DNA from 3 places in the uncultured Chloroflexus sp. genome. Region 1 is predicted to be linked to each of the others. Evidence: riboswitches for the same ligand, from Rfam matches in the RefSeq annotation. Region 1 holds a riboswitch; each other region holds the start of a gene.

Region 1 (10,664 bases):
CTGCCAGAGGCATGGCAAACCCGCCTTGCCGAAACCAATGATGCCGCAGCGATCAGCGCAATCATCGCCGATGCCTTCGGCGACCCCGCCGAGCAAGTCGCAGCATTTGTCGCCGACCGCATCGCCAACCCGGTGCATCGCTTTGTAATCGGCGAAATCGCCGGGATTCCGGTGGCGGCAATGCGGCTACTGCGCAGTGCGCAGGGCATCACGATCACAACGTTCGGCGTGCGCCGCGATCAGCAAGGTCGCGGGTATGGCCGGCTGTTTTTGCTCACCACCCTTTACCGCCTGTTGGCAGCCGGCTATCACGATATTCGGATTGAAGTGGAAGAGACGAACAAGCCTGCGTATAACCTCTACTGCGCCTGTGGATTTACCCCGCAGCGGCGGTATGGAGTATACGGTCTGACGCCCACGTAGGGACACACAGCAATGCGACCCTCCAGCCATGTACCCACTGTGGCGGCCCATCTCCCCAAGCAGGGAGCGGGGGAGGCTTGTTGTGACGAGGAAGCGCAGCCCCCGAAGCAATCCTCTCTTCGACGTACAGGCACATCATGCCGGTAGGGATAGGGTTGAAACCCGCCCCTATCAGCAGTAACTTCATCCAATACTGGCCTCGCGTGCCAATGCCCGCCCTTGCTCGGTTAGATACAGGACACCATCTAGTTGTTGCACAAGCCCGCTCTGAATAGCGCGACGAACGACGGCGCCGGCAAACGTCGGTTGCCAGCGTAGTTCCTCAATCAAATGTTGTGAGTGACATTCGACCCCGGCCTCGCCAGTACCCTCGTGGTTAAGCAGGTGCAGTACAAGCATCTGCACTGCGAATCGCTCGCGCCGACGACGATGCTGCCACGTCTGTGCAACGATACCGCGTTGCGGGGCGAAGAGCCACGCAATGCCAAAGCCAATGCCAGTCATCGTTGCCATTGCCCCGGCAATGGAGACATCGAAGAGACGCGCTAGCCAGTAGCCGCTGATTGCGGCGAGCACGCCTATCGCGACGCTCAGGCCGACCATACGCGGCAACCGGTCGGTGAGGAGGTAGGCCGTCGCCGGTGGCGCAATCATCAAGGCGATGACTAAAATCGAGCCGACTGCGTCAAAGGCAGTGACAGCAGTCAGCGAGACGCTCGTCATCAGGCCGTAGTGAATGATGGTGGGAGTAAAACCGAGCGTCGCTGCTAGAGCAGGATCAAACGTGACTAACTTCAGCTCTTTATAAAAGAGCATAAGCAAAGAGGCGTTTACCAGTAGAACACCACTGCCGAATATTAGCGCTCGTGGCAGACTGATGCCAAAGAGATCAATGCGGTCGAAGGGCGCAAATGCCAGTTCGCCGAGCAAGACACTATCAGTATCGAGATGAATATTACCGGCGTAGCGCGAGATAAGGAGTACCGCAATGCTGAAAAGTGCCGGAAAGACAAGCCCAATGGCAGCGTCTTCACGTACTAGTTGGCTGCCGCTGATCAATTCGACAAGCCAGACAGTGAGAACCCCCATCGCGACTGCACCTACGAACAGCAGTGGTGAAGACAGACTGTCGCTAATGAAATAAGCAAGTACAATGCCGAGCAGGACTGTATGACTGATCGCGTCGCTGAGCATTGCCATGCGCCGCAATACGAGGAATACCCCCGGCAGAGCACAGGCGGCAGCGATAATGACGGCAATCAGTTGAACTTCGAGTTGTGGGGTCATAGTATGTTTTCGGAATCGGGAAACGCTATGGTGGAAGGCAATATCATCTCGTTAATGGTTGTTGCCTATCTGTCGCCAACGAGTGAGTCGCCATCGTTGCCAGAGCAGCCCGCGTTCAGGGGCGATCAACAGCGAGACAGCGGTTAACCCACTCATCGTCAACACAATCACCGGCCCGGTCGCAATCCTGTCGCCCAGTGCGCTGATCCACGCCCCTGCAAATGCTGCCAACGCGCCAAAACCGGCAGCCAGCAGCACCATCGTCTCTAACCGGTTCGTCCACTGCCGTGCAGCCACGGCCGGCGCAATCAGCATTGCGCTCATCAACACGACACCGACTGTCTGTAACCCGATCACAATCGCTGCGACGATAACACCGGTCAGCAGGACTTCAACGCGACGTACAGGGAGGCCGAGGCTACGGGCAAAATCGGGGTCAAAACTGATCAGCTTGATGGATGGCCAAAAGAGCGCCACTAGCGCTAGCGCCGGCCCGCTGATTACCAGCATTGCCCATAGATCACGCTCAACCAACGCTGCTGCTTGCCCGAACAGAAAACTCTTGAGACCAGCCTGCGCCGCAGTAGGTTGGCGTTGCACATACGAGAGCAGCACCAAGCCGAAGCCAAAAAAGACCGCGAGAACAAGTGCCAATGCCGTATCATCTTTAATCCGACTGGTACGCACGATTGCCAACAGCCATAGTGCGGCGGCCAATGCTGCAATCGCCGCGCCGATCAGCAGGGTGAACGTATCGCGCTGACCGGTGATGAGAAAAGCCAATGCAATGCCGGGCAATGCTGCGTGTGACATCGCGTCGCCGAGCAGTGCTTGTCGGCGCAGCACTGCAAAGCAGCCCAGCAGACCACTGATTGCGCCCAGCAGCATTGATCCGATGGTGACGGTGCGTAGCGTGTAGTCAGTGAAGAGTTCCATATCCGTGTCTCGCTGTGATCGAGCGTTGCAATGCTCAGATTTTGTGCTCCACGACGATGAACAATGCAAGCCGTGCGTCTTATTGCTCAATCCCCCGGCGCCGGAGTAGGCGTCGTAACAGCATCGGCTGCGCCATTCCTGCCGAGGATAGCAAGCCGGCCACCGTAAGTTGCGCGCAGGTTGGTTTCGGTAAACACCTCGCGCACCGGCCCAGCCGCGATACGACGCACGTTGATTAACGCCACCTGATCGAAATACTCTGGCACCGTTTGCAGATCGTGATGCACGACCACCACCGTCTTACCGGCAGCGCGCAGGTCGCGCAGAATCTGAATAATCGCCCGTTCGGTAACGGCGTCTACGCCCTGAAATGGCTCATCCATAAAATAGACTTCGGCATTTTGGGCTAAAGCACGAGCAAGAAAAACACGCTGTTGCTGCCCGCCAGAGAGCTGACCGATTTGGCGTTGGGCAAAATCGGCCATTTGCACCTGTTCGAGGGCAGCGAGTGCCACAGCGCGCTCGGCCCGTCCCGGTCGGCGGATCCAGCCAAGATGGCCGTAGCGACCCATAAGCACCACATCAAGCACCGTAGTAGGAAAATCCCAATCAACACTGCTCCGTTGCGGCACATAAGCCACAAGACGCCGTTGCTGTTCGTAAGGCCGGCCCAGAATGCGCACACTACCTGCAGCCGGCTTTACAAGTCCTAAGGTTGCTTTTAGGAGTGTCGTCTTACCTGCTCCATTCGGGCCAATAATCCCCATCAAAACACCACGTGGTACGCGCAAATCGACATCCCATAGCACCGGTTTATCACCGTAAGCGACCGTTAAGTCCTCGATTTCAACCGCTGGATGCATAGCATCACCTCATCGCTCTAGTTCCTATGTGTCGGCCGGAGCCAACGCAGTGACGATCGTCTGCATATTGTGAAGCATCATTCCAAAGTACGTGCCTGCCGGCCCATCGGGATCACCAAGTGAATCGGAATAGAGTTCACCGCCGATACGCACTTCGTGGCCGACAGCGCGCGCTGCACTCTGCACTGCCTCGATGGTGCGCGACGAGACGCTGGTTTCGACGAAGATCGCTGGAACTCGGTGCGTAACCACCAATTCGGTAAGCGCACGAATATCGGCGGCGCTAGCCTCAGCGGCGGTACTGATGCCTTGCACCGCTTCGACCCGGAAGCCGTAGGCGTGACCGAAGTATTGGAACGCATCGTGCGCCGTTACTAGGATGCGTTGCTCGAGTGGAATACGCTCGGCCATGATGCGCAACTCGGTATCAAGCGCCTGAAGATCGGCCAGATACTGCTCACTGCGCTGCCAGTATAGAGCACTCCCGGCTGGATCAACCGCAATTAGTGCATCGCGTACTGCTTCCACCGCGTAGCGCCACCGTTGCGGATCGTGCCAAACGTGTGGGTCATAGGCTTTGTCACCGTCTTGCCAAGCCAAGAGCAATCCTTCCGGTATCGCTTCTGCAACGGCGATGACGGGAATCCGCCCGCTGCGTTTGATCCCCTCGAACACACGGGCAAGGTTGGCTTCGAGATGCAGACCGTTGTAAAGAATGAGAGCAGCTTCTTGCAGTGCAAATAGATCGCTCTCAGTAGCAATGTAGGTGTGTGGATCGATGCCGGGGCCGAGCATCGTGCGCAGCGTAACCCGCTCACCGGCAATTGCCTGCACGATATCGCTGATGGGGCCGGTGGTTGCAACCACTCGGATGCGCCCGTCACTGACCGGCGTGGCGCAACTTGCGAGTGAGAGTATGGTGAGCGTTATGATTAAGCCAAGCCGAAGATGCATATGAACCTGTTCAAAAAACATTTTTAGTCTATCCTAAAACTAACAAAGAAGCGAGCGGTTGTCAAGTACCAAGTCCGAATATGGGGTACAGCAGACCCTGCGGGACTTTGGATGGGGCGTTCTCTTTCTCTCTTGCCACTGAGGTGAGGGGCCATCTGCGTGTTGAGGAGGAGATTGATTCAGGGGTTACACTCCTCGTAATGACAAACCGCCCCCTCGCCCCCGTGGGGAGAGGGCGGGAGGGAGGGGCAGGGTCGCTTGACTGGGAAAGTGGGCGGAATACATTTCGCGCGACCGGGGAGTACCAGTCCGCAGCGCACCGCCCCTCGCCCCCGTAGGGAGAGGGAGGGTGGAGAGGAGCCATACACCTAGTCGCTCCTTAATCTGCGGTACAATGCAGACAACATACCTAACAGCCGTCGAAGGAGGGGAGTCGCATGGCGCGCAAGCCAAGCCAGCTCGAATTCGCCGTGATTGGTCTTGGTCGATTCGGACGCAGCGTTGCCCTGAACTTGATCGAACGCGGCCACACCGTGTTAGGCATCGATCGCGATCCAAACATCGTCCAACAATTAGCTGACCGCATGACACAGGTCGTTGCGCTCGATTCGACCAACGAAGATGCACTGCGGGCGGTTGATATTTTGTCCTTCGACACAGTTGTGGTCGCGATCGGGTCGCAATTTGAAGCCAACTTGATGACCACCGTCGCCCTGAAACAACTAGGGGTTAAGCGTGTCGTGTGCAAGGCGCTTAATGAACGCCAACAGTATATCTTGACCAGAGTCGGTGCCGATATGGTTGTGTTACCTGAACACGAAGCCGGCGCCCGGCTGGCGTGGCAACTTTCGGAACCGCACCTGCTTGAACACCTAAACCTTGGACACGGCTTCAGCGTAGCAGAAGTCAAAGTGCCAGCGCCGCTGGTGGGGCAAACGTTGATGCAAAGCGGGTTGCGCCGGCGCTACGGGATCAATGTCTTGGCAGTGAAGCAAAGCGACAACAAAATGCTCGTCACCCCACCGCCAGACTATGTCTTTCGCCGTGACGACCGGATGCTCATTATCGGCTCTGATGCGAATATCAGTACGTTCTGCGATTTATCGTCATGATCTCACTTCCTACTAGCCGTTCCCTTAACCGCTTACGGCGCAGACCCATCCCGCCGCCACTCAGACTCGTCGGCGGTTTAGCTCTGTCGATAGCAATCGGCACCGGGTTGCTCTTAATACCGCTCAGCAGTACCCGACCATTATCCTTCATGGAGGCGCTCTTCACGGCCACCTCTGCGCTGAGCGTCACCGGCTTATCGATTATTACACCGGTACAAGACCTTTCATTCATCGGGCAGATTCTGCTGATGCTGCTGATCCAAATCGGCGGTGTCGGCTTTATGGTCGTCGCCGTGATTATTTTTCGTCTCCTTGGCCGGCGGATCAGCTTTACCGACCGGCTGGCGCTGAGCGATTCGCTCGGTCTTCTTTCGCCAGCAGCAATTTTAAGCCTTACGAAACGGGTGCTGATTACCGTCATCACGATCGAGGCCATTGGCGCGGCGATGTTGTATTTGCACTGGCGTACCGATCCGCGCCTCAGTGAAGGGCAGGCGCTGTTTTATGCACTGTTTCATTCGGTCTCGGCATTTTGTAACGCCGGCTTTGATCTCTTCATCGGCACTCCCGGCTTTGCAGATGGCCTCCCCCGCGATAGTGTGACCCTCTTTGTGATGGGGGCTTTGATCTTTTTAGGTGGTCTCGGTATTCCAGTAGTCGCCGATTTGACTTCGTATTTCCAAGGACACAAATTCTCATTGCATACCCGTATTACCCTGCTCGTAGTCACGATCCTCGTCGTTGGTGGGTCAGTTGGTCTCTGGCTCAGCGAAGGGTTTGATACCGATGGTGCTCTGCACAACGAACCCCTCGCTCGCCAAATCATTGTCACGACCTTCCAATCAATTTCAGCTCGCACGGCTGGCTTTTCTGGCATTGCCAATTTTGAGGAACTGACGCCGGGCAGTCAACTGCTGTTGATCACGCTGATGTTCATTGGCTGTGCGCCCGCCTCGATGGGCGGCGGCATTACGACCGGCACCTTTGCTGTGCTCTCTATTTCGCTCTGGAGCTATGCCCGTGGCCTACCCACTGCGCAGTTTAGTGGACGTAGTCTCGCGACCGGTATGGTGCGGCGTGCGGCTGCAGTGTTGACGATTTCGCTCTTTGTCGTGCTGCTCGCCACGTGGCTCATTGTGACAACCCACGATACCACGCTCGACCGTGCCGTCTTTGAAGTTGTGTCAGCTTTTGCCACGTGTGGGCTATCATTGGGATTGACTGACGAACTTAATCCCATCGGTCAGTTGGTGATCATTGCGGTGATGTTTTGGGGCAGATTAGGCGCTCTTACGATCATCAGCGCCATCGCTCGACCAAATACGTCGCCGCAACACGTGATCTATCCAGAAGAGCAGATTCTGATCGGGTAATATACTCACCGAGAACATCACCACATGCGCCATCTTTACCTTCATATTCCATTTTGCCATCGTCGCTGCTCGTACTGCGATTTTAACACCTACGCCAACCTAGAGCATCGGATTGCGGCGTATGTTGATGCGCTCTGCGCCGAGCTAGCCATGCTGCGCGAGTATCTCCCACCATTGCCGATCTCTGCTGAAGCAGCGGCGTTACGACCGAGCATCTTCTTCGGCGGCGGCACACCGAGTATGCTCACACCGGCCCAGATCGAGCGCATCTTGCAGGCGGCAGCAGCAATTGTGCCCTTAGAGCAGGCCGAAATCTCGCTCGAAGCCAACCCCGGCACGGTGTTGGGGCGCGATTACCTGCGCGATCTGCGCGTGCTGGGCATCAACCGGCTGAGCATGGGCGTGCAAAGTCTGCACGATCCAACCTTGCGCATGCTCGGACGCATCCACACCGCTGCTGAGGCACGCGCTAGCTATGAAGATGCTCGGCGAGTGGGATTTGAGTCGATCAACCTTGACTTTATCTTTGGCCTGCCCGGACAAGACTTGGCTGAATGGCGGGCCACCTTGCAAGAGGTGATAACGTGGGATGTCGATCACTTCGCACTCTACTCGCTGATTCTGGAAGAGAGCACGCCGCTCTATGCGCAAGTAACGGCGGGGCGCTTGCGCGTACCTGATGACGATCTGACCGGCGCGATGTACGAGTTAGCGATGGAGCTGCTTGGCAACGCGGGCTACCGTCACTACGAGATTTCAAATTGGGTTCGTTCCCACCCCGCTGACCGACCTGATGCCCCACCCACACTGGCCTGCCAGCACAATCTCGCCTACTGGCTCAACAGCGACTACCTCGCCGCCGGCGCTGGCGCGCACGGTCACGTCTTCCCACAACGGTACGCCAATCTGCGCCCGATCGATGGTTACCTCGCTGCGGTACAGGCCGGACGCCGCCCAATCGCCGAGACCATCCCGCTCACCAAGGCCGATCTCGCTGCTGAGACGATGTTCATGGGGTTGCGGCTCGATATCGGTGTCAGCTTCAGCCACTTCGCGGCCCGGGTTGGTCAAGCGTTAACCGACATCTATGGTACGACACTGGCCGACCTAAGCGCACAGGGGTTGATCACAATCGAGAGCGAGCGGGTACGGTTGACCGAGCGTGGGCGGATGGTAGGGAATAAAGTATTCGCTCACTTTGTGTGATAGCATCGCGCTAGCGCACAATGCCTCTGCATACCAACCACTGCTCAGCAAAAGAGGGTCATAGGCAAGCAATTTCTCGCTTGACACAGCTATTTGCCGCAGCCTCACAATCGTGTTATAATCGCGCACAACGTTCGCTTGCGCCATGGTGCGTCGGCGAACTTCAGATGCTCATCGAGATGGGCTGAGGGACTGGCCCGATGACGCCCGGCAACCCCCGTCAGGGAAGGTGCCAAATCCAGCGGCAATGGACAACATTGGCCGGAAGATGAGAGGAACGACGTGATTATCGGAGCCTCTCGCCGCGCGAGTGGCTCCATCTTATTGCAACGCCTATGGAACTCCGCACTGTCTGGTGGGAAGATGATACCGTTCGCCTGATCGACCAGCGCAAGCTGCCGCACACGTTTGAAGTGGTGCATTGCACCGAGTTAGCCCACGTCGCCCATGCGATTCGCAGCATGCAAGTGCGCGGCGCGCCGGCGATCGGTTGCACTGCTGCCTACGGGATGGCATTGGTTGCCCGCCAGAGCAGGGCTGCTACTCCAGAGGCGCTGCTCACCGAGCTGCAGCAAGCGAAGGCAACCCTCGACGCTCAACGCCCGACCGCAGTGAACTTGGCATGGGCAACGACGCGCATGCTGCGCCGGGCCGAGGCGGTTGCGGCAGAAGGAGCAGACGCGATCAAGGCGGCGCTACTCGCTGAAGCTGAAGCTATTTACGCCGAAGACCTCGCGATGTGCCACGCCATCGGTGATCACGGTGCGCCGCTGATCCCACCTCGTGGCCACGTGCTCACCCACTGCAACGCCGGTGGCCTCGCCACTGCCGGCTACGGCACCGCGCTGGCGCCGATCCGCACTGCCTTCGCCCAAGGCCGCCCGATCCACGTCTTTGTTGATGAGACCCGCCCCTTCTTGCAAGGTGCGCGCCTGACGGCGTGGGAACTGTTGCAGGCCGGCATTTCGCAAACCTTGATTACCGACAATATGGCTGCTTTCATGATGCAACGCGGCCTCGTTGATTGCGTGATCGTCGGCGCTGACCGCATCGCCGCCAATGGCGATGTTGCTAACAAGATTGGCACCTACGGGTTAGCCGTCTTGGCTCGTTATCACAACATCCCCTTTTACGTCGCCGCCCCCTCCTCCACGATTGACCTCGCTACCGCCAGCGGCGCTGAGATACCGATTGAGGAGCGCGATCCCGCCGAAGTAACCCATATTGCCGGCGTCGCCATTGCACCGCACGGCGTTCAGGCTGCCCATCCAGCGTTCGACGTAACACCGCACGAGCTAGTAACGGCCATTATTACTGAACGCGGCGTGGTGCAGCCACCGTTCATCGATGCTCTCCGACACCTTGCGAGCGGATCATGAGTGGCTTTGGCGCATTTCAACCGGCTTGCCGGCCCCTGCTGCGCGGCGGGTTGCCGCATAACAATCCGGCAATGGTTGCCCAGTTGATCTGCCAGTATCTGCCGCAAACGCCGGCATGGCCGTTGCCGCCGCCGCGCACGCTGGCCGAGACACCGTTTGCGCTGGCGGCGCAGGGGTTGCCCGGCGTGCAGATCGATGTTGAACGCGACCGGCTAGCGGTTGAGCACGAAACCCTCGAACGTGATGCCGCGCAAGTCGGCCTCGCCTACCTTCGCGGCGATGCTCAGTTTGCTGCACTGAGCGGCCCGGCAGTAACAGTGCTGGAAGAAGTCTTGCGCCGGCTCAATACCGAAGAACGGCAACCGCTGTTGCTTAAATACGAAACGATCGGCCCGGTGAGTCTCAGCTTGGCGCTGACTGATAACCACGACCGGCCACTGGCCTACGAACCGGAATGGCGCGAGCTACTGCTCTATCTGTGCAGCTTGCGCGTCGCATGGCAGCACGAACAGGTGCAGGGTTATGCCCTGCGTCGGCTGGCCATGATCGAAGAGCCGTTCCTCGATGCGCTGTCAACGCCGCTCTGCCCGCTCACGTGGGAGGATGGACTCGATCTGCTCAACCGGTTGCTGGCCGATCTGCCGAGCCGCCGCGGTCTCTTTCTGAGCGGCGGGGTGCAGTGGGCAGAGGTGTTGCATCTGCCGGTTGATGTGATCGGCTGTCATCTAGCTGACCACCTGCAACCGCTGCTGGCTGCCGCGACGCCGCTCGCCGAATTTCTTGCCGATGGCGGATGCATGGCTTGGGGCGTGGTGCCGGCGGAAGCGCGCCTGCTCGCCAACGCGCAGAGTAGCGAGCTGCGCGATCAGACGTTGCAGGCGATGCGGCAGATCGCCGCAACCACCGGCGTTGATACGGCAGTGGTGCAGCGCCAATCGTTTATTTCGTTCACTGGTAGCCTAGCCTACCTTAACCCGGCCCAAGCCGAACAAGCCTTACAGCTCTGCGCCGAGACGGCGCAGTTAGTCCAACAAGCGGTTGGTTTTACCGAGATATAACATTGGTCTCCCGCTCATCGCGGGGTATGTAGAGGAGTACGTACCGTGAAGATCGTGGTCACCGGCTCGCTTG
Region 2 (10,664 bases), on a different contig from region 1:
ATGGATCTGGGCATCGAGCGCCAACACTACGGCCGGCATATCAGCAGCAGGGTCAGCATGGGCCAGCGAGCCACCGATAGTGCCGCGATTGCGCACCTGAATGTCGCCGATAAGGCCAACCGCGTCGGTCATCGCCGGGCAAGCCTTGGCCAATGCCGTATGATGCTCGATAGCACTCCATGTGGTCATTGCACCGATCTCGACCGTACCATTGACCTTAATCCCGCGCAGTTCGGCCACTTTATTGATATCGATCAACACACTTGGCGATGCAAGGCGCAGTTTCATCGCCGGCAAGAGCGAGTGACCACCGGCTAGGATCTTGGCATCATCGCCGTGCTGCTGCAACAACGTCAGCGCCTCGGCAAGGCTCGTCGGCGCGTAGTAATCGAAAGGAGCTGGAATCATAGCTACTCCCTTATGCGTCATAGCAGGCACAGGCTCAAAGTAGCCCGCGCCTGCGTTGCTTCTCGCTACTTACCGTGAATCGCGTGCCAAATCCGTTCGGGAGTGGCCGGCATTTGCAAATGCTTCACGCCGAACGGTGCCAGCGCATCAATAATCGCGTTCATCACGCACTGCGCCGATGCAATCGTGCCCGCCTCGCCAGCCCCCTTCACGCCGAGCGGATTCACCGGCGACGGTGTAACGGTATGGTCTGTCTCGATATGCGGCACCATTGCGGCCGTCGGCACAGCGTAGTCCATCAGCGTACCGGTGAGCAATTGGCCGTCTTCGCTATAGACAGCCCCCTCGTAGAGTGCCTGTGCCAACCCTTGGGCGATACCACCGTGAATTTGACCTTCCACGATCAGCGGATTGATCTGATTACCGCAGTCATCAACCGCGATATAGCGCAACAGCTTGACATGGCCGGTTTCAGGATCAACCTCAACAATGCTTACATGCGTACCGAAGGGGAAGGTACAGTTCGGCGGATCGTAGTAGCTGGTCTCGTCGAGGAAGGGTTCCATACCGGGTGGCAGGTTATAAGCAACGGCGGCAGCGGCGGCTAACTCGCCAATTGTCTTGCCCTTGTCGGGTGAACCTTTGACATACGCGCGGCCATTCTCAAACACGATGTCAGCCTCGTTGGCTTCCAGCAGGTGAGCGGCCAACTTGCGCGCCTTCTCTTTGATCTTATCGACGCTACGCTTAATCGCCACCCCGCCGACGGCCAGCGAGCGTGAGCCGTAGGTGCCATAGCCGAACGGTGTACCTTGAGTGTCGCCCCACTGCACCTCGACATCCTCGTAAGGCACACCCAACTCGTCAGCCACAATCTGGGCAAAGGTCGTCTCAAGGCCTTGGCCGTGCGGCAGCGAGCCGGTCGTGACCACCACCTTGCCGGTGAGATGGACACGAACATTAGCGCTTTCCCAAAGGCCGGCCCCCCAACCTTGACTGCCCATCCACGCGCTTGGCGCAATGCCGCAGATTTCAACATACGACGAGATACCGATGCCGAGGTAGCGGCCCTGTTTGCGCAATTCCGCTTGCTGCTTGCGGAACTCGGCATAGCCAGCAATTTCTAGCGCCTTGTTCAACGCCGGCTCGTAATTGCCGCTATCGTAGGGCAGCAGACCCAACCCATTATCGTAGGGGAAGTCTTCTGGTTGGATGAAATTCTTGCGCCGCACCTCAGCCGGATCCATCCCGATCTCAGCGGCAAAGCGATCAACCATGCGTTCGATCAGGTAGCTAGCTTCAGGGCGACCGGCACCGCGATACGCATCAACCATTGCCGTATTGGTATACACGCCGGTTACGTGAACGTGCGCTGCCGGAATCTTGTAAGCCCCGGTGACGATCCGACCGTAGAGCGTTGTTGGAATACCGGCAGCGACGGTCGAGAAGTAAGCACCAATATTCGCCCATGTCTTCACGCGCAGGCCGGTAATCTTGCCATCGCGGGTACCGGCCAGCTCGGCCTCGGTAATATGGTCGCGTCCGTGGGTTGAATACTTGTAATTCTCAGAGCGATCCTCAACAAACTTCACCGGTCGGCCCAGCTTGCGCGCGGCCCACATCGTGAAGGCCATATCGTTGTAGCAGAAGATCTTCTGCCCAAAACCACCACCGACGTTCGGCGCAATGCAGCGCAGTTTTGTTTCAGGCACTCCGAAGACGAAGGCAGTTAAGAGCAAACGATGCACGTGCGGCGCCTGCGAGGTCATCCAGACCGTCCATTCGCCAGTCGTGGCATCGTAGCGCGCAATTGAACCGCGCGTCTCCATTGGGGTGGGAATAAGGCGTTGATTGATAATCTCTTCCTTAACCACCACCTCGGCGCTCGCGACTGCCGCGTCCGCCGCTGCCTTATTCCCGCATTCCCACTCAAACACAATATTGTTGGGTGCAGCCTCGTGGATCTGGGGCGCGCCGGGTTCAACCGCTTTGCGGGCATCGACAACTGCTGGTAGCGGTTCGTACTCAACCTCAACCGCATCAGCAGCATCGCGAGCGATATAACGGTTTTCAGCCACCACCATCGCCACTGGATCGCCAACCATTGCCACCTTATCAACGGCCAGCGCGCGCGGAGGTACCGGATTGTTCTTCACCCCTGAAGCCAGCCATGCTGCCGGCATCGGGTTGATATCGAGCATGTCCTTACCGGTGAATACCGCAACTACACCGGGCATTGCCAGTGCTTTACTTGCGTCGATTGACACAATTTTGGCATGAGCATAAGGGCTACGCACCAGCGCAATGTGCAGCATACCGGGCAGCTTGATGTCATCAAGATAATTGCCGTGACCGGTAATCAGCTTGGGGTCTTCGCGGCGCTTCAACGCCCGTCCAACCAGTCGCTCCTTCATCTCGGTAGCGGTCATCCTTGACTCCTCACTAGGTTCGTTGTGAACAAGTGCCGAACGGACTAATCAGCGGCTTGTGCAGCGGCCATCTTCTCGGCGGCATAGCGCACAGCTCGGACAATGTTTTCGTAGCCGGTGCAACGGCAGAGATTGCCTTCGAGGCCGTGGCGAATCTCTTCATCGGTGGGATTGGGGTTGCGCTTGAGTAGATCGGCGGCGGCCATAATCATACCGGGGGTACAGAACCCGCACTGAAGACCGTGCTTCTCCCAGAAACCTTCTTGCAGCGGGTGGAGCTGGCCGTCGTGCGCTAAACCCTCAATGGTGGTAATCTCGGCGCCATCGCACTGAACGGCCAGCGTAGTACACGACTTAACGCTCACGCCGTTGATATGTACGACGCACGCGCCGCATTGGCTGGTATCGCACCCGATATGAGTGCCGGTCAGATTGAGATGCTCACGCAAGTAGTGAACGAGCAGTAGGCGCGGCTCAACCTCACTAGTGTAGCGAACACCGTTGATGGTGACCGTAATCGTTGTCACGCTCCAACCTCCTTGTTGACTGTGAAGTAAACGACATACTATGAAACAGCGACGGGTAATGAAGTGTGGACTAAGGGAAACGTCGCGCACGATGACGATAAACGATCTAATGAAGCGTATTTCTTTGGTGAGAAGGCGACTATCGGTATGCGCGCGCCTTCTCGCTTGCCTCCTCCCCTATGCTCGGGCAGGTTGCCTAATGAGAAGCGAGGAACTGTTGGCCGGGCTAACGGCGCCGACCAAGTAAGTAACCGAGTAAGAATGCGATAATGACCCATGGCACCCACGGACGCTCTTTCAAAAAATCCTCGATAACGCCGAGGGCAACATCTACTTCAGTGAGACCTTCACCGGCAGGAACGTGAATTGTGCGCCGGGCAACGGTTGACTCTTCCGGCTCAGGTGCATGCGCAGCAGGTTTGGGATTGGGCGCGGCAGCCGGCTCAGGGGTAACGGGAGCAGATGGTGGCGCGGCAGCCGGCTCAGGGGTAGCGGGTGGTGATACTGAGGTAGCAGATGTTGCAGGTGTGGCCGACTCGGATTCAGCCGTGGGTGAAGAAATACCACTGCGCCGTGCCTCAATCTGCGCGGCAAGCGCCTTAAGGCTCTGGGAAATCAGCGTCTTGGCTGCACCATCAAGGAGACGTTGGCCAACACTAGCGATAGTTCCACCAACGTGTGCCTCACCACCGTAGTCGAGAATCGTCTGTCCGTTTTCTTCACGGAGCTGAATGCTGCCCGATCCTTTCAGAAAGCCATTACTACCTTTCCCGTCGACGTGAATGTCATACGACTCAGGCGCGTGAATGTTATCAATCTTTACGCGACCGCTGTACACGCCGCGCACTGCTTGCAGGCCGATCTTCAATGTGCTCTCATATTCGTTTTCGCCAACTTGCTCAAGTCGCTGACAACCGGGAATGGTGCGGGCTAACACTTCTGGATCATTCAGCGCAGACCACACTTCCTCACGACTAGCTGCAAAGATGTAATTGCCGGCGATCTTCACACTAACTCCTTGCTGCCCGGTTCACAGATATTGAGCCGGGCAACCTCTGTAAAAAGACGAGTATACCTATACCTTAATACACGCCATGCTCTGTCCTGCCGAACTAGGAGAGCTTGCTTTACACTGGTAGTATACTCGAGATAATTTTATGCGCGTCTAGTTATGGGTTCCATATCTATCTTACTCAGCAGCACAAGCTTTGTCAAGGCAATGTGCAGGTCGAGTTGGTTGCAGTGCGCATTGGGCAGCTATCACCGATTCCGTAGGGACGAGGAACGAAAACGGGGCAAAATTCCTTGCCCAGATACTTGACAAAGGCGAGTTGCATAATTTATATTATCCGCAACGCATTGGTGTAGGCGACACCGACACGCACCTCAACAACATACACGCACTCATCCAGAGCGGTGGAGGGACCGGCCCGTTGAAACCGCAGCAACCCTCGCATGCGTCGCCGCGTGCGAACGGTGCTAATTCCGGCAGAAGTGTTCTGGAAGATGAGCGACGTGGCAGCGCGGCTTGCCGCAATGATTTCACGCCCTCATCGCACGTTGAGGGCGTTTTTGTTGCCTGCAATTTGGCTCACTTTGATAAATGTTTGAGGAGGTTGTTCATGTCCGATGCTCCGCGCTTCACCGGTTTCGAGACGCTCGCCTTGCATGCCGGTCAGACCCCTGATCCGGTTACCGGATCACGGGCGGTGCCGATCTATGCCACCACATCGTATCAGTTCAAGGACACCGATCATGCGGCGCGTCTGTTCAACTTGCAGGAATTTGGTAATATCTACACGCGCATCATGAACCCGACCACCGACGTGTTCGAGCAGCGCATGGCGGCGCTCGAAGGTGGAGTTGGCGCGTTGGCATTGGCGTCAGGGCAAGCCGCCGAGACGCTAGCTATTCTCAATCTAGCCGGCAGTGGGGACAATATCGTTGCTTCGTCAGATTTGTACGGCGGCACGTATAACCTCTTCCGCCACACCTTACCAAAGCTCGGCATTACCACCCGTTTTGTCGATGCGCGCGATTACGACGGTTTTGCGGCTGCTATTGACGATCGCACTAAAGCCTTTTTCCTCGAATTGGTTGGAAATCCGCGGCTCGACGTGCTCGATCTGGAACGGATCGCGGCCATCGCCCACGAGCGCGGCGTGCCGGTGATAGTTGATGCGACAACGGTGACGCCATATCTGTGGCAGCCGATCCAGCACGGCGCCGATATTGTCATCCACTCGGCGACGAAGTATATCGGTGGGCACGGCACCGCCATTGGCGGGATTATCGTTGATAGTGGCAAGTTCGACTGGGCAGCCAGTGGCCGGTTCCCTGAATTTACCAGCCCTGATCCGAGCTACCACGGGTTGGTTTACACACAGACGTTTGGTCAATTAGCGTATATTATCAAAGCGCGGGTGCAGGGCTTGCGTGACATCGGCGCGGCGCTCAGTCCATTTAATAGCTTCCTCTTTTTGCAAGGGTTAGAGACGCTGCCGTTACGGATGGAGCGGCATAGCAAGAATGCGTTGGCTGTCGCTCAGTACCTTAGCGAACATCCGAAGGTGGCATGGGTGAACTACCCCGGTCTGCCGAGCCATCCGAGCTATGCGCTGGCGCAGAAGTATTTGCCCCGCGGCCAGAGCGGGATCGTCGGCTTTGGCTTGAAAGGCGGACGAGTGGCTGGCCGTACCTTCATCGAGCGGCTACGCCTCTTCTCGCATCTGGCAAACATCGGTGACGCTAAGAGCCTTGCTATCCATCCGGCCACGACGACCCACAGCCAGTTGACGCCGGAAGAGCAGCGGCTGACTGGCGTGACCGACGATTATGTGCGGCTCTCGATTGGTCTTGAGACGATCGACGACATTTTGGCCGATCTCGATCAAGCGCTGGCCGGGACGCCGTCATAATACACAGCGGGCATCGCGGCGACAACGGTGTCGCCGCTGTTGCCGGCTGCCCGGCTTCCTTGCAGTCAGGAGAAGATGTTGATGGAAGCTTTCGTTCATGCGCCAACCCCAGAGGGGGTTGGCTATGTGCGCACCCAGCGCATGCATTGGACAACACCGCTGACGTTGGTGAGTGGTGCAACGCTGGCACCGTTGACGCTGGCTTACGAGACATACGGTGAGCTAGCCCCTGATCGCTCGAATGCGATCTTGATCCTCCACGCCTTGTCAGGTGATGCGCACGCTGCCGGCTACCATAGCCCCGCTGACCGTAAACCGGGCTGGTGGGACGGAATGATCGGGCCGGGACGCGCATTCGACACCAACCGCTATTTTGTCATCTGCTCAAACGTGATCGGCGGTTGTCGTGGTTCAACCGGTCCCTCAAGCCCACACCCGGCTGATGGTAAGCCTTACGGATCGCGCTTTCCCATCATCACGATTGAAGATATGGTGCATGCTCAGCGGCGTCTCATCGATGCGTTGGGCATCGAGACATTGCTGGCGGTGGCCGGTGGTTCAATGGGCGGGTTTCAAGCGTTAGCATGGGCAGTGGAATATCCGCAACGGGTGCGCGGAGCGATCCTGCTAGCAACTAGCGCTCGCTCAAGTGCGCAAACAGTGGCGTGGAATTACATTGGCCGGCGCGCGATTATGGCTGATCCACGCTGGCAAGGCGGCGACTATTACGATGGCGAACCGCCGCGCGACGGTCTGGCAGTGGCGCGTATGCTTGGCCATATCACCTATCTGTGCGAAGAGAAGCTGGAGCAACGCTTTGGTCGGCGTGGTGATCCCGGTACGCTCGATCTTGGGCCGCACTTTGCGATTGAACACTATCTCGAACATCAAGCGGCCCGCTTCAACGATCGGTTTGATGCCAATTCCTACCTTATCATCACCCGCGCCATGGACAGTTGGGATCTAGCGGCGCGTTACGGTTCGCTGGCGGCGGCCTTTGATCAAGCGCGGGCGCGGTTCCTTGGCTTGGCCTACAGCAGTGACTGGCTTTACCCGCCGAGCGAGACCTATCAGATGGAGGCGGCAGCCCAAGCGGTGGGCCGTTCGTTTACCACGCACTTGATTGCTACTGATGCCGGTCACGACGCTTTTCTGACTGACCTTGACGTGCAGAGTGTATTGATCCGTGATTTCCTTGATCGGTTGGCGGCTGAATAGCAGGAGGAATGCATAAGAAGTCAGTTTTGCAGCCTTCAGTAAGCGCAGCACAGTGTATGCGCCAGTTGCACGAAGCTGTTTACCTCCACACTGGTTTGCGGTAAGATAACAGTGATCTCTAGAGATAGATGCCTTTCCGTGCCAGTGGGTGAGGATTCATTGAAGCACGCTGGATTGTGGCTTAAGCAATGGTTATGGTTGCCATCGGCAAGCTGGCAGCGGGTGGCTCTGTTGTTATTGGGCGTGTGGGTTGCCTCAGCAGTGCTCGCCTTGGCATTTGGCAGCGGCTGGTGTTTCGCGGCCTTGGCTGGGCTTGGCGGGATGAGCGTAGCGTTAGGGTGGTATAGCTGGCGTGAGCGCACGCAGCGGGCCGAACTGCAACGCCATCTTGTCGCCCTTGAGCGTGAATTGGCTGAAGCTCGCGTTGCGGCGACAGTGGCGATGCGAGCCAAAAGCGCATTCTTGGCTAATATGAGCCACGAGTTGCGCACACCGCTCAATACCATCATCGGCTACAGCGAATTATTGCACGAAGACGCACAGGAAGGCGCACTAAGCCCGGAGCTTGCGATCACTCGCCTCCGACGCATCAGAGAATCAGCCGGACAGTTGCTGAGCCTGATTAATGATGTGCTTGATCTTGCCCGGCTCGAGGCCGGCGATGTGGTGGTGAGTCGAGAACGCTGGCCGCTGGGGTTGCTCATCGACGAAGTGCAAACTGCGATTGCGCCGTGGGCGAATGCGCATAGCAACCGGCTGTCGATCGATCTGGCAGTTGATCCGGCGACGATCATCGAGGTTGATCGCGCTAAGGTGCGCCAGATTTTGTTGCACCTCTTGCAAAATGCGGTGAAGTTTACTCGCCAAGGTGAGATCAAATTGGCTGTAGCAATCTGTGATGATGGGGAGGGGCCGGCAGTGCTGCGACTCAGTGTGAGCGATACCGGCATTGGCATGAGTCGCGAACAGCTCGAGGTACTGTTTGAGCCGTTCGTCCGCTTTGACGAAGCGTTAACCCAACGCCACAGCGGCGCTGGGATAGGTTTAGCGATAGCCCAGCGGTTGTGCATGGTAATGGGTGGTTCGATTGCAGCAACGAGCCAGCCCGGTAAAGGGTCAACGTTTTTGGTGACCATCCCGCTCGTTCCCGCTCGCGTACCGTTAGCGATAGCTGTCAATGAACGGTGATCAAACATCTCTATGGCAGATAAACTCAATTCGATGCGCCTGCTCGATCGCCAGCGCATCACGTATACCATTCACGAGTACGATCCAGCAGCGCCGGACGCAGTGGCGGTAGCGGCGGCAATTGGCGTCCCAGCGGCGCAAGTCTGCAAGACGTTAGTAGTGCTCGGCGCCGGCGTGCGACCAGCCTTGGCGATGGTGCCGGCTGATTGTCAGCTTGATCTCAAACGGCTTGCAACATTAGCCGGAGTCAAACGATGCGAGATGGCGCCACACGCTGAAGCTGAACGTCTGACTGGCCTGCGGGTCGGTGGCATTGGTGCGCTGGCGTTGACGGCGAAACGGTGGCCGTCATACCTTGATGAGTCGGCGCTGGCGCATCCGATCATCTATGTCAATGCTGGCCAACGCGGGGTGATGATTGGATTAGCACCGACCGATTTGGTGCGGGTGGTAGGGGCAGTGGTAGGGGCAATTGCAGTGCGATCTGTAGAGGCGGCAAGCTCAACCACGAAGTAGGGGTGAAGGTTGTTAGAAGCAAGTTTCGAGGGGTTGCACGGGAGTTCACCACGATTTCGTACAAGTTGCGAGGTAAGCCTGCCTATGCTACAATAAGGAGCGATGGCGACGTAGCAAAGTGGTAATGCAGCGGTCTGCAAAACCGCCATTCGCGGGTTCGATTCCCGCCGTCGCCTCCAGAGGCGTCTACGAACGAGAGGTTGATTGCCTCTCGTTCTTTATTTCACGAGATCGTATGCGAATTCTCTGCGCACTGACCTACTATCGTCCGTACACAAGTGGTTTGACCATCTATGTTGAACGATTAGCCCGTGGCTTAGCGCGGCGTGGGCATCGGGTGACTGTACTTACCTCGCAGTACGATCCGAGTTTGCCAAAGGTTGAACTGCGCGATGGTGTGCGCGTGGTGCGTGCGCCGGTGCTGGCCCGAATAAGTAAAGGCGTGCTGATGCCCACGTTTGGTTGGTTAGCCACGCGCCTTTCACTCGAACATGATGCTATGAGTCTGCATTTGCCACAGTTTGATGCGCCGGGGTTGGCACTGCGCGGCAAATTGCTCAAGCAGCCGGTGGTGCTGACTTACCATAGCGATCTTAAACTGCCGCCGGGTATGCTCAATCGGGTGGCGAATCGGGTTGTAGATACAGCTAATCAGGCGGCGGCGGCGTTGGCGACGCGGATCGTTGCCTATACCCAAGATTTTGCCGATCATTCGCCCTACCTACGGCGGTGGCGTCACAAGGTAACGATTATCCCACCACCGGTTGAGGTAGTTGATGTATCCGAAGCCGAGATTGCTGCGTTTCGGCGGCGCTGGAATCTACACGGGCCGGTGATCGGCATGGCTGCGCGGTTGGCAGCCGAGAAGGGGGTGGAGGTGTTATTAGAAGCCTTGCCGCGCATTCTCGCCGTCTACCCGACAGCACGTGTTCTCTTCGCCGGTCAATATCAGCAGGTGCTAGGTGAGGAAGCGTATGCCCTTCGTTTGGCACCTTTGTTTGAGCGGTTTCGCGACCATTGGACATTCCTCGGCACGCTGAACCCGACTGAGATGGCCGCCTTCTTCCCCAATCTCGATGTCTTAGTAGTGCCATCGCTCAATTCGACCGAGACGTTCGGACTAGTACAGGTTGAGGCAATGTTATGCGGTACACCGACGGTTGCCAGCAATTTGCCGGGTGTACGTCAGCCGCCGTTGCTTACCGGGATGGGGAAGGTGGTTCCGATTGGTGACGCCGTGGCATTGGCTGAGGCTATTCTTGAGATTATCGCTCATCGCGAGCAATATGTTCGGCCACGGGAAGCCGTCGCGGCGCTGTTCAGCACCGAACGCACGGTTGATGAGTATGAGCGTTTGTTTCGTAGCTTAGGCGTCACTGAATAGCGTGAACGCGGTACAATGAGAGCGGTAAGTCAAAAAAGCGATCAGCGCGATGTGCGATGATGATGCGCCTAGGGGT
Region 3 (10,664 bases), on a different contig from region 1:
GGATCAAGCGCCGAGCAAATACCGGGTTCGAGCCAACGCAGACCGGCGCTACGTTGGAGGCAGCGGCGCAACGGTGCGGGCAGCGGCGCCAACACCTCACGTTCCAGATATTCGTCAAGTGCTGGCGTGACGTGTTCGCGCAAACCCAACGAACTGCGCCAATCAGTGGCATCGAGCGCAATCCGTAGTGCCAGCGCCCAGCCAGCACTAAATGCAAGCAACTCATCGAAATCGGCTGGCAGCGTCCGTCCAGCCTGTTGCCAGAGGGCAGCAGCCTCATCAGACGTAAATGCCAATGCATCTGGCTCGACGAGCACCGCCTCACCACGGAGACGAGCGGTGGCGATCAGAGGCGAATCGGGTTCACGCCGTCCGGCCAAGACAAGATGCAACCGTGGCGGTTGGGCAACGATCAAGCGTTCGATCAGCGCACGCAAATCAGGGTGTTCATCGATCAGATGCGCATCATCGATAATCAGCAAGGTTTCATCATCGAGATCGCTAGTCAAGGCATTAATCAACGCATCGATTGTTGTCGGCGAGCGCTGAGTATCAAGGGGAGTCACACGACTTAGGGCTGCCGCGAGATGGCGCAAAAGGCGCGGAGGATCATCAGCGGCATCGGCACGGCACCACGCTGCTGGCCAGCCACCGTGAACAGCGAGTGCCGCTAGCGCGACCGTCTTGCCACTGCCGGGCGGCGCAACCACAATAGTCAACGGCGCATCAAGGGCTACCGCCAGCCGCTGCTCAACCCGTACCCGACGGACACGGTACAACGGGGCTGGCGGCGGCAGGAGCCGAGGCCGTAACAGGTATTCGTTATACTCATCTGTAACCGCTGGTGATACCATGAGGATGGCAGGGATCGTTAGTGCAATGCCTTGCATTGCCGTGATCATCATTAGGCAATGGACAGCATTGCCACTTCCATAACCGACAGATTCAACATTGCCTATTGTACACAGGGCCAGATACAATGCCAACGAACGAAGAACGCGAGCAACCCACGTCCAACCAGCCAATGCTGCCGGATTTGACCGATCCAATGTTCCAGTCGTTGCGAGCGTGGAACGAACTCCTCGCCGCCAGTACAGACATGGCCTTCGACATCGTCTTGAAAAACTGGGACTACAGTCGTAGTTTGCGCCATTCGACCGAGCAAGCAGTCGCCGACGCAATTCGCACCCAACAACGCTTGAGTCAAGAGATGATGCAGGCGTGGCAGGGCTACGTCGGCGACATTCAATCGATCATCGAACGCATGCGCAAATCGTAGTTCTTGCGCAGGTGATGGCTACATATACACACCGCCGTTAACGTTAATCTGCTGGCCGGTGATGTAGTCGCCATCGGCAGCCAAGAACACGACGGCCTTAGCAATCTCTTCGGGCAAGCCAAAGCGCCCCATTGGAATGCGGGCTTTGATCTGTTCTTGCACCTGTTCGGGCACTTTGGCCAGCATATCAGTGATGGTAAAGCCGGGTGCCAGCGCGTTGACCGTAATATTATGTTTCGCTAATTCAAGTGCTGCGGTCTTGGTGAAGGCAATAATACCGCCCTTTGACGCGGCGTAGTTGGCTTGGCCGAAATTACCGGCTTGCCCGACAAACGAGCTGATATTAATGATCCGCCCGTATTTGCGCTCGATCATGTGCGGCATCACGGCGGTGGTGCAGTAGTACACACTATTGAGGTTATTCTGGATCACGGTGCTCCAATCCTCATCGGTGAGCTTGCGTAAGGTGCGGTCGCGAGTGATACCGGCATTATTGACTAAAATATCAACGTGGCCCCACTGATCGAGCACCTGCTGCACCATCATACGCGCCTCATCAGCTCGGCTCACATTAGCCTGCACCGGCATCGCGTCACCACCAGATGATCGAATCGTATCCACCACTTCCTGCGCTGCGGCAGCGCTACTATTGTAATTAACCGCCACCTTAGCGCCCTCGGCGGCCAATGCCAGCGCAATAGCCCGCCCAATCCCGCGCGAAGCGCCGGTCACAATCGCGACCCGGCCAGCTAACTTGCCCATTGTTCTCTCCTACCAACCTTACACTTTGTTCCTTGAGCAGACGCCACGGCCCACACTATGGCGTCTGCTCGCAACGCACCTAATTGTAACGCAGTTACATACGCTCGAAGATCGCCGCAATCCCCTGTCCACCACCGATACACATCGTCACCAACGCATAGCGTCCACCGACACGATGCAACTCATAGATGGCTTTCACCGTCAGGATACAGCCGGTCGCGCCGATCGGATGGCCCAACGAGATACCACTCCCGTTAGGATTGGTACGATCCATAGGCAGACCCAGATCGCGAATCACGGCCAAGGCTTGGGCGGCGAAGGCTTCGTTCACCTCAAAGACATCGATATCATCAATCCGCAGACCAGTCCGCTCGAGCAGACGGCGCACCGCCGGCACCGGGCCAATACCCATATACTTCGGATCAACCGCGACGTTGCTGTAGCCCACCAAGCGTGCCATTGGCTTATAGCCACGCTGTTCGGCGGTGGCCCGATCCATCAACACCACGGCGGCAGCGGCATCATTAATGCTAGAGGCATTGCCAGCGGTAACTGTGCCATCCTTGAGGAACACTGGGCGCAGCTTGGCTAACTTATCGAGACTGGTATCGCGGCGCACGCCTTCATCAATAGTGAACTGCGCAGTACCGCCTTTGACCTTAACCTCGACCGGCACGATCTGCTCAGTAAAGCGCCCCTCTTCGATCGCGCGGGCCGCGCGCATATGACTCTCGTAGGCCAATTGATCTTGATCTTCGCGACTAATGCCCCACTTCGCTGCCACATTCTCGGCAGTCACTCCCATATGGCAATCATCGAACGGATCGTTCAGCGCGCCGACCATCATATCGACAGCCTTCGCGTCGTTCATTCGGGCGCCGAAGCGCATCGCCGGCAGGCTATACGGACTGCGACTCATACACTCGGAACCACCGGCAACGGCTGCATCAATATCGCCGAGCAAAATATACTGCGCCGCCGAAACAATCGCTTGCAGACCGCTTCCGCACAGCCGATTGAGAGTCAGCGCCGGCACTTCGACCGGTAAACCACCGCGTACCGCTGCATAGCGAGCCATATACATATCGTGCGGCTCGGTATTAATCACGTGGCCAAAGACAACATGCCCAATTTCCTCAGGCTGTACGCCAGCCCGCGCCACTGCCTCGCGGGTTACCAACGCCGCCAATTCAGTCGGGGGATGGTCTTTGAGACTGCCGCCGAATGTGCCAATGGCCGTGCGCACGCCACTGAGCACAACGACCTCGCGCTTTTCGCTCATGACGACCTCCTTGCGACGGATCGCCGGGCGACTCCGCCGGTTGCTACTAATCCAAGGAACAGCTACAATTATACCAGTTTCGATAACACAATCAGGGAAAAGAATTGACCATTTCAAAGAGATGTTGCATGGCGTAACCCGGCTGTAACTTCATGTGGTATATTTCACGCACTTCGATATGAAACTGTCCCTTATCAGCACACAGCAGGAGGCTGGGCATGGCCCTACGCAGCGAAGCGATAAGCAATGCAGCACTAAAAGATGGTCGGCAGGTGACAATTCGCCCGTTAGTCGAAAGCGATCGAGCGGCACTCGCCGATTTTGGGGTAAGTTTACCCAAAGACGATCTCCTCTACCTCGAAGAAGATTTCACCAATCCCGAAATTATTGCTCGCTTGGCTAACGCCTCGCACGCCGAGAATTGGCGGCAAATCATTGCACTGGCCGATGATGGTTCGATCGTGGCCTACACCTCAGCACGGCGTGTGCCCGGTTGGTCAAACCACGTTGCCGAATTACGCCTGATCGTGAAACCGGGGTGGCGTCGGAGCGGGTTGGGAACGCAGATGGCGCAAGCCATTGTGGAAGCGGCGCGTGAATTAGGTGCTCAGAAGGTAACAGTAGCAATGCTAGCCGCTCTGAAGGCTGGGCAAGCAATCTTTTCACGCTTAGGGTTCGCTGTCGAAGGGCAATTGGCACGCCACGCTATTGATCGCAACGGCGAGTTGCATGATGTGGTGATTATGTCAGCCTTCCTGCGCGTGTGATAGTGATATAAGGGGGCGGGACTCTATCACGTCTCGCCCCAATCAACATATTCTTGAAATACGTTATGCCGAACCCGCTACGCCATCTCCCCGAAGAAATCAAGCGACCGCTACGCAGTGTGCGCAATCGAGTCCAGCAGATTAGAAACCTCGTTATCGTGGCACAGGTCGCTTCTGCCCCGTTTGCCAACGCGAGTCGCGTGCATTTGCTCCTTACGGAAGATCGAAGCGCAAAGGCGCGATGTGCATTTATTGCGGTTCGTTAGAACGCCACCGCTTATTATGGTTATACCTCACCAAACGAACCAATCTTTTTGACGCACAACCCAAGAACGTTCTGCATGTCGCTCCTGAACCATGCTTTGAGCCGATCTTCCGGCGCCGGTTAGGCGCAGGCTACCTCACTGCGGATTTACTCGATCCCCACGTCATGGTCAAAATGGATATTACCAATATTCAATATCCTGATGAATATTTTGATGTTATTTTATGCAGCCATGTGCTCGAACACGTGCCTGATGATCGCAAAGCAATACGCGAGTTTTGGCGCACACTCAAGCCAACCGGTTGGGCGATCTTGTTGGTACCGATTATGGCTGAAACAACCTTTGAAGATCCCACGATCGTTGAACCAAAGGAACGACTGATTGCGTTTGGGCAAGAAGATCATGTGCGTAAGTATGGCCGCGATTATATCGATCGGTTATGCGAAGCCGGGTTTACCGTATCGGTCACAACAGTAACTGATATGGTTCCCGATCACGAGGCGGCGCTGCGGATGGGGTTGACCGCCGAGAGCGGCGAGATTTACTATTGCACGCGCTAAGAGCGGGACGGTATCCCACTCCTGTGAATTGACAACCCGCATTCTTTCCTGCTATACTTGCTTCAATTGCAGAACGCTGCACTCATCCAGAGCGGTGGAGGGACCGGCCCGATGAAACCGCGCCAACCCGGCGGATCAACGCCTGACGGGTGGCAACTCCGGCAGCACGAAGCTGGCAGATGAGAGGAGAGCGGCGTCTTCTCGCCCTCGGCAGAAGCGCGTCATCTGATCTCTCGTCGCCCCGATGAGAGGTTTTTTTATGCCCACTAACCAGTCTCCCGGCCTCAGTACGGCCGCCGTCCACGCTGGCGAACCGCGTCAGCGCGCGTTCGACGCGATCACGCCACCTATTGTGCAGAGTGCCACCTATACCTTCCGCGATAGCGCCGAGTTGATCGCCTTTCAGGCGGGTGAACGAGAGCGCGACGAGTATGGCCGGTATAGCAACCCGACCGTGCGCGCCGTTGAAGCTCGCCTCGCAGCGCTCGAGTCACCGGATGCTCCGGCAGCAGCATTGCTCTGCGCTTCCGGGATGAATGCGTTGACCACCGTGATGTTGGCGATGCTCCCTGCTGGCAGCCATGTCATCTTGACTGACGACGGCTATCGCCGTACTCGTCAGTTTATCAGCACGATGTTAGCCCGCCTCGGGGTAAGGCATACGGTGGTGGCAGCAGCCGATCCGGCAGCCATCGCCGCCGCGATTGAGCCGGGCCACACGCGCTTGATCGTTACCGAAGCGCCGACCAACCCCTATCTGCGGGTGATCGATCTGGCCGCAGTGGCGGCAATTGCCCGCGAACACCGGATCAAGACGGTGATCGATGCGACCTTCGCCACCCCCTACAACATGCACCCCCTCGCATACGGCATCGATCTCGTCGTACATAGCTGTAGCAAATATCTTGCCGGTCATAACGATCTGCTCGCCGGCGTTATCATTGGCCGTCCGTCGATCATCAGCGCCTTGCGCGAGACGCAAGGCATTCTCGGTGGAATCTGCGATCCACACGCGGCCTATTTGCTGGGCCGCGGCCTGAAAACGCTCGCCTTACGGATGGAGCGGCACAATCAGAATGGGCAGGCGGTGGCCGAATTTCTCGCCCGCCACCCGCGCGTGACCAAAGTGCATTATCCCGGCTTGCCCGATCACCCCGATCACGCCATTGCTCGCGCCCAAATGCGCGGGTTTGGCGGCGTGGTCTCATTCGAGGTGGTCGGCGATCTGCACAGTGCAATGACAGTCGTTGACCGATTGCGCTTGCCTTACATTGCCCCAAGCTTTGGCGGTGTGGAAAGTCTGGTTGAACAACCGGCGCTTATGAGTTACTATGAATTGAGTAGTGAAGAACGGCTGGCGGTGGGCATCCGCGACAATCTGATCCGGCTCTCATGCGGGATCGAAGATGCGAGCGACCTGATCGCCGATCTGCAACAAGCCCTTGCCGACGAATAGCTTATGCACTCCACCCTGCAACGCCGGCTAGCCGCCGGCCAGATTGTGGTCACCGGCGAGATTGCGCCGCCCAAGGGGGCGGCCCGCGCGCACCTTGAGACCCTCGCCACGAACATTCGCGATTATGTTGATGCGGTCAATCTGACCGACAACCAGCGTGGCATTGCCCGCATGTCGTCGTTGGGCGGCAGCGTGATCTTACAGCAACTCGGCATCGAGCCGATCATGCAGATGACCTGCCAGCACCGCAACCGGATTGCATTACAAGCTGATGCCTTGAGCGCTTCGGCGCTTGGGGTGCGGAACCTGTTAGCAATGACCGGCGATCATCCGCGCATCGGTGACCATCCCGACGCCAAGAATGTGCTCGACCTGAATTCGTTTCAACTGATCCGTATGCTGCGGACCCTGCGCGATCAGGCTACGTTTCAATCGGGTACACCACTCAAAGAAGCCCCCCACTTTTTTATCGGCAGCGTCGCTAACCCTAACGTCGAGCGAGCAGCACGACTAGAGAAGAAGATTGAAGCCGGCGCTGAATTTGTTCAGACCCAGTTAATCTTTGATGTAGCACGGTTTCGACACTGGATGGCCGATGTGCGCGCCGCTGGTCTGCATCAGCAGGCGTACATCCTAGCCGGAGTGATGATCTTGCGCCGTCCGCAGTCGGCAGTCTATTTGCGCGATAACTTGCCCGGTACACTCATGCCCGATACAGTGATCGAGCGGATGCAGCGCGCCACTGACAGCGAAGCTGAAGGCATTGCACTAGCGGCCGAACTGGTCAATGAATTACTGAGTATCGAAGGGGTGGCTGGTGTCCATATTATGTCGGTTGATTGGACTCGAGCAATCCCACGGGTGGTCGAGCAGGCCGGTTTGTTGCCGCGGCCGCCGGCGCCGGCGATTGCAGAGAATGTGCTATAACATATGGGAGGGACGATGCGTTGCATCGTCCTTAGTGTCTGAAGATAAGCGAGCAAATCAATGGCTATCATTCTCAAATCTCCAGCGCAGATAGAACTCTTGCGTGCCGCCGGCCAACTGGTGCGGCAGACGTTCAACGTATTGCGTGAGCATATCCGACCCGGCGTGACCACGGCTGAACTCGATGCAATTGCTGAAGAGTTTATCCGTTCTCACGGGGCTGAGCCGGTGTACAAAGGGTACGTCCCTGCCGGACGGCGTAACTATATCCCACCCTTCCCCGGCACGATCTGCGCCTCGATTAACGATGTGATCTGCCACGGCATTCCCAGCAAGCGCGACCGCTTACGCCAAGGCGACATTGTCGGAATTGACATTGGCCTGCGCCTAAACGGCTGGATCGGCGACGCCTGCGAAACCTTTGCCGTCGGCGAGGTCGATGACGAGACGCAGCGGTTACTCGATGTCACGCGCCGCTGTCTCGAACTAGGTATCGAGCAGGCACGAGTAGGTAATCCGCTGCGCGCGATTGGAGCGGCGATCCAGCGTTACGCTGAAGCCAATGGTTTTTCAGTCGTGCGCGAGTATACCGGGCACGGGTTGGGCCGTAATTTGCACGAAGAGCCGACGATTTTGCATTACGATGATCCCAACCAGACGCGGAAGATTGTCGCAGGAATGGTCTTTACCATCGAGCCGATGATTAATGCCGGTACAGCAACGACCAAGATCGATCGGGACGGCTGGACGGTACGCACCGCCGATGGCAAGCGTTCGGCCCAGTTTGAGCATACGTTGGCAATCTCTGACGAGGGGCCAATCATTCTCACCGCGTAGCCTAAGGGATGTTCAACGCAAAGGCACGACGGTCACAGAGCACGCAAAGGATCTTGTCGGCGGGGTAGAAGACCGCTTTGGATCGTTTCCAAACATCCTTGGCGGCTTTGCGTTCACCAACCTTTGCAGCTTTGCTCACGTTGCATCTCTACCAGAGGAGCGAATATGACTCCGGAAGAAGAATTGATCGCGGCCTTAGCGAACGATGACAAGGAGCGGGCGAAGACCATTGCCCGCGAATTACACGCGCGAGGGCTTGATATGAGCGCAATTGAGGCGGCCTTGGCGAAACAGCCGCACCTTGAAGAACAGCTCTGGGCTATCTTCAACGATGTCATCCCGATATCGCGGCGGGCATTGAAGCGGCGCGCGATCCGGGCGGCTGAAGAACGCGATTGGGGTGATTGGCAAGAAGGTCGTCGCCGCTAATCTCAATGCACGCGATACAGCACGATCGTCTGTGCGCCGCTTTCATCGCGCAGCATGATTTCGACTTGATCGGGCCGGACAATACCGCGTGAGAGGGGATCGTAGTTTGCAGCACCTTCAACGTAATAGTAGTAGATGCTACCCTCGTAGCGAAAACCGCGGATGTTGCTAGCCCGGATTGCTACACCCGGCTTTATTTCAATCAACGGGTCGAGGATCGCACCACTGAGCCGGCCCTTGATTTCATGGGTTAGCGGCGTTAAATCTGGTGTGGCAGCCAACGGGGTGCGTGATGGCGCAGCACTCAGCAACCAACCTAGCACGCTAACGAGCAAACACAGCTCGATGCCAACCATCAACAGAAAGAGGTTGAACCGCTGTGTGCCGAGAAACCGCTTGATTGTGATACGCTGCTCTGCGCTAACCGACACCATCGGCTTGATCATACCAATTCTCCAACGTAGTTGCTGCCAAATTGTCACCAGTGGCTGCGATGAAGAAGAGAGCGTAGGTATTGGTAGTTTAGCAAACTACTGTTACCAATGCCATAGGTCGCTGGTCATATTTCGCTGAGAAATATCAACGTATCTGAGAAGTTGTCGGCCGCAGGAGCCAAATCACCCTACCACTGAGAAACGCTGCAAGCGCAGATAAACACGGCGAGACACCACATTGCATTTACATTACGCTTACATACAACAGACGAACAGGTTCGGCAAAAAGTTTCAAGGAGTGACCATGCAGGTTTGGAACGTAGCTAGATTGCGCAACGGCATCGCCCTCCTTGGTGGTGCGATCAGCGGGTTGCTCATCGCGCGGCTCGTGCTCAAGGTGCTGGCGGCGCGACCTGATAGCCCTACAGTTTCGTGGCTCTACACCCTGACTGCACCGTTGGTTACGCCGCTGGCAATAATCGACCGCGATCAACCGCGCTTTGGCGCCGTGGTAGAGTTCGCGACGGTAGCCACTCTGATTGTGGTGATCAGCGTCACCGCACTGAGTTGGGTCTGGTTGGGAAGGAGACGGCAACCGTGACCGACCAACTCCTAACCATACTCTCTTGGCTTATCTTCTTCATGCTGATTGGCGTTACGCTGGCAGCGATCACGCTCTGGCTCATCTGGCAGCGCATCCGCAGCCTGAATGTCCCCCCTGATGCCGGCTTTTTCGAGACGATGCATTATCTACCGATCGCATTACCAATCGCACTCGACCTGCTCGACCTAGGGTTGGATGTACTGGCCGCTCCGATCAGTTGGGTACTCCTCGACCGGTTAGGATTGCGCGGGTTGCGTAACAAGGCTGTAGTTGAGGCGCTGATCCCGTTCACCCAGCCGATCCCGGTCTTTACCATCGGCTGGCTGATTGCCCGTTTGAGCGGATTAGGGAAAACAGTGCTCGAAGAGTCGTAACGTTGACAGGAAAGGCGTATGACACAGCAGATAACACTGGCGTTAGATTGGACACCAAATACCAACCATATTGGCTTTTACGTTGCTATCGGCAAGGGATGGTATCAGGCTGCCGGTCTTGAAGTTGTTCTACGTTCGCCGGAAGAAGACAACTACCAGACAACGCCAGCGGCAAAGGTGGTGCAAGGCACAGCCATGCTGGCAATTGCGCCGTCTGAAAGTGCGTTGAGCTATTACCTGCACCCAACGAAGCCGTCGCTAGTGGCGATTGCAGCGCTTGCGCAGCGTGACACTAGTGCGATAGTGACTTTGGCGAGCAGTGGTATCGACCGACCGGCGAAGTTGGATGGCCGCCGGTACGCTTCGTACAATGCCCGTTTCGAGCGCGCGATCGTGGCACAGATGATCCGCAACGATGGCGGCAAGGGCGAATTTGACGAAATCTTCCCGCCCAAACTCGGCATTTGGAACACCCTGCTCACCGGCAATGCTGATGCGACGTGGGTGTTTTTGCCGTGGGAAGGGGTACAAGCACGGCGGGCCGGCATTACACTCAATGCCTTTCGCCTCGACGACTACGGCATTCCTTACGGGTACACACCGGTGCTGCTGGCCCACCCGCTAGCAGTGCGGAAATACGCCGATAGCTTGCGCGCGTTCCTTGCTGCAACTGCTGAAGGGTACCGT

The links. A riboswitch is a leader RNA that binds a small molecule or an ion and turns the genes downstream of it on or off. The one in region 1 is predicted to bind S-adenosylmethionine.
Region 2: it holds a riboswitch for S-adenosylmethionine, as region 1 does, so the genes downstream of both, Q1A00_RS00175 (homocysteine synthase) here and mtnA (S-methyl-5-thioribose-1-phosphate isomerase) in region 1, are expected to answer to the same signal.
Region 3: it holds a riboswitch for S-adenosylmethionine, as region 1 does, so the genes downstream of both, Q1A00_RS04760 (aminotransferase class I/II-fold pyridoxal phosphate-dependent enzyme) here and mtnA (S-methyl-5-thioribose-1-phosphate isomerase) in region 1, are expected to answer to the same signal.

The regions. Positions count from the first base shown of each region.
Region 1 is NZ_CALLJH010000050.1:29,164-39,827, forward strand. It holds gene Q1A00_RS15725 (GNAT family N-acetyltransferase) at 1-423, shown strand, start outside; gene Q1A00_RS15730 (metal ABC transporter permease) at 607-1,710, opposite strand; gene Q1A00_RS15735 (iron chelate uptake ABC transporter family permease subunit) at 1,762-2,646, opposite strand; gene Q1A00_RS15740 (metal ABC transporter ATP-binding protein) at 2,733-3,509, opposite strand; gene Q1A00_RS15745 (zinc ABC transporter substrate-binding protein) at 3,534-4,463, opposite strand; gene Q1A00_RS15750 (TrkA family potassium uptake protein) at 4,901-5,575, shown strand; gene Q1A00_RS15755 (TrkH family potassium uptake protein) at 5,572-6,948, shown strand; gene hemW (radical SAM family heme chaperone HemW) at 6,973-8,154, shown strand; SAM riboswitch class I at 8,323-8,429, shown strand; gene mtnA (S-methyl-5-thioribose-1-phosphate isomerase) at 8,490-9,533, shown strand; gene Q1A00_RS15770 (hypothetical protein) at 9,530-10,591, shown strand; gene Q1A00_RS15775 (carbohydrate kinase family protein) at 10,637-10,664, shown strand, end outside.
Region 2 is NZ_CALLJH010000001.1:38,430-49,093, forward strand. It holds gene Q1A00_RS00155 (xanthine dehydrogenase family protein subunit M) at 1-408, opposite strand, end outside; gene Q1A00_RS00160 (molybdopterin cofactor-binding domain-containing protein) at 474-2,837, opposite strand; gene Q1A00_RS00165 ((2Fe-2S)-binding protein) at 2,882-3,364, opposite strand; gene Q1A00_RS00170 (carbon monoxide dehydrogenase subunit G) at 3,591-4,373, opposite strand; SAM riboswitch class I at 4,766-4,877, shown strand; gene Q1A00_RS00175 (homocysteine synthase) at 4,987-6,282, shown strand; gene Q1A00_RS00180 (homoserine O-acetyltransferase) at 6,364-7,500, shown strand; gene Q1A00_RS00185 (ATP-binding protein) at 7,660-8,688, shown strand; gene Q1A00_RS00190 (YbaK/EbsC family protein) at 8,701-9,204, shown strand; tRNA gene Q1A00_RS00195 (tRNA-Cys) at 9,309-9,383, shown strand; gene Q1A00_RS00200 (glycosyltransferase family 4 protein) at 9,440-10,588, shown strand.
Region 3 is NZ_CALLJH010000009.1:22,150-32,813, reverse strand. It holds gene Q1A00_RS04790 (BTAD domain-containing putative transcriptional regulator) at 1-890, opposite strand, end outside; gene Q1A00_RS04785 (hypothetical protein) at 980-1,279, shown strand; gene fabG (3-oxoacyl-[acyl-carrier-protein] reductase) at 1,298-2,041, opposite strand; gene Q1A00_RS04775 (acetyl-CoA C-acyltransferase family protein) at 2,136-3,323, opposite strand; gene Q1A00_RS04770 (GNAT family N-acetyltransferase) at 3,542-4,090, shown strand; gene Q1A00_RS04765 (class I SAM-dependent methyltransferase) at 4,332-4,916, shown strand; SAM riboswitch class I at 4,996-5,102, shown strand; gene Q1A00_RS04760 (aminotransferase class I/II-fold pyridoxal phosphate-dependent enzyme) at 5,176-6,372, shown strand; gene Q1A00_RS04755 (methylenetetrahydrofolate reductase) at 6,376-7,299, shown strand; gene map (type I methionyl aminopeptidase) at 7,360-8,136, shown strand; gene Q1A00_RS04745 (hypothetical protein) at 8,302-8,565, shown strand; gene Q1A00_RS04740 (hypothetical protein) at 8,568-9,011, opposite strand; gene Q1A00_RS04735 (YggT family protein) at 9,304-9,600, shown strand; gene Q1A00_RS04730 (hypothetical protein) at 9,597-9,977, shown strand; gene Q1A00_RS04725 (ABC transporter substrate-binding protein) at 9,996-10,664, shown strand, end outside.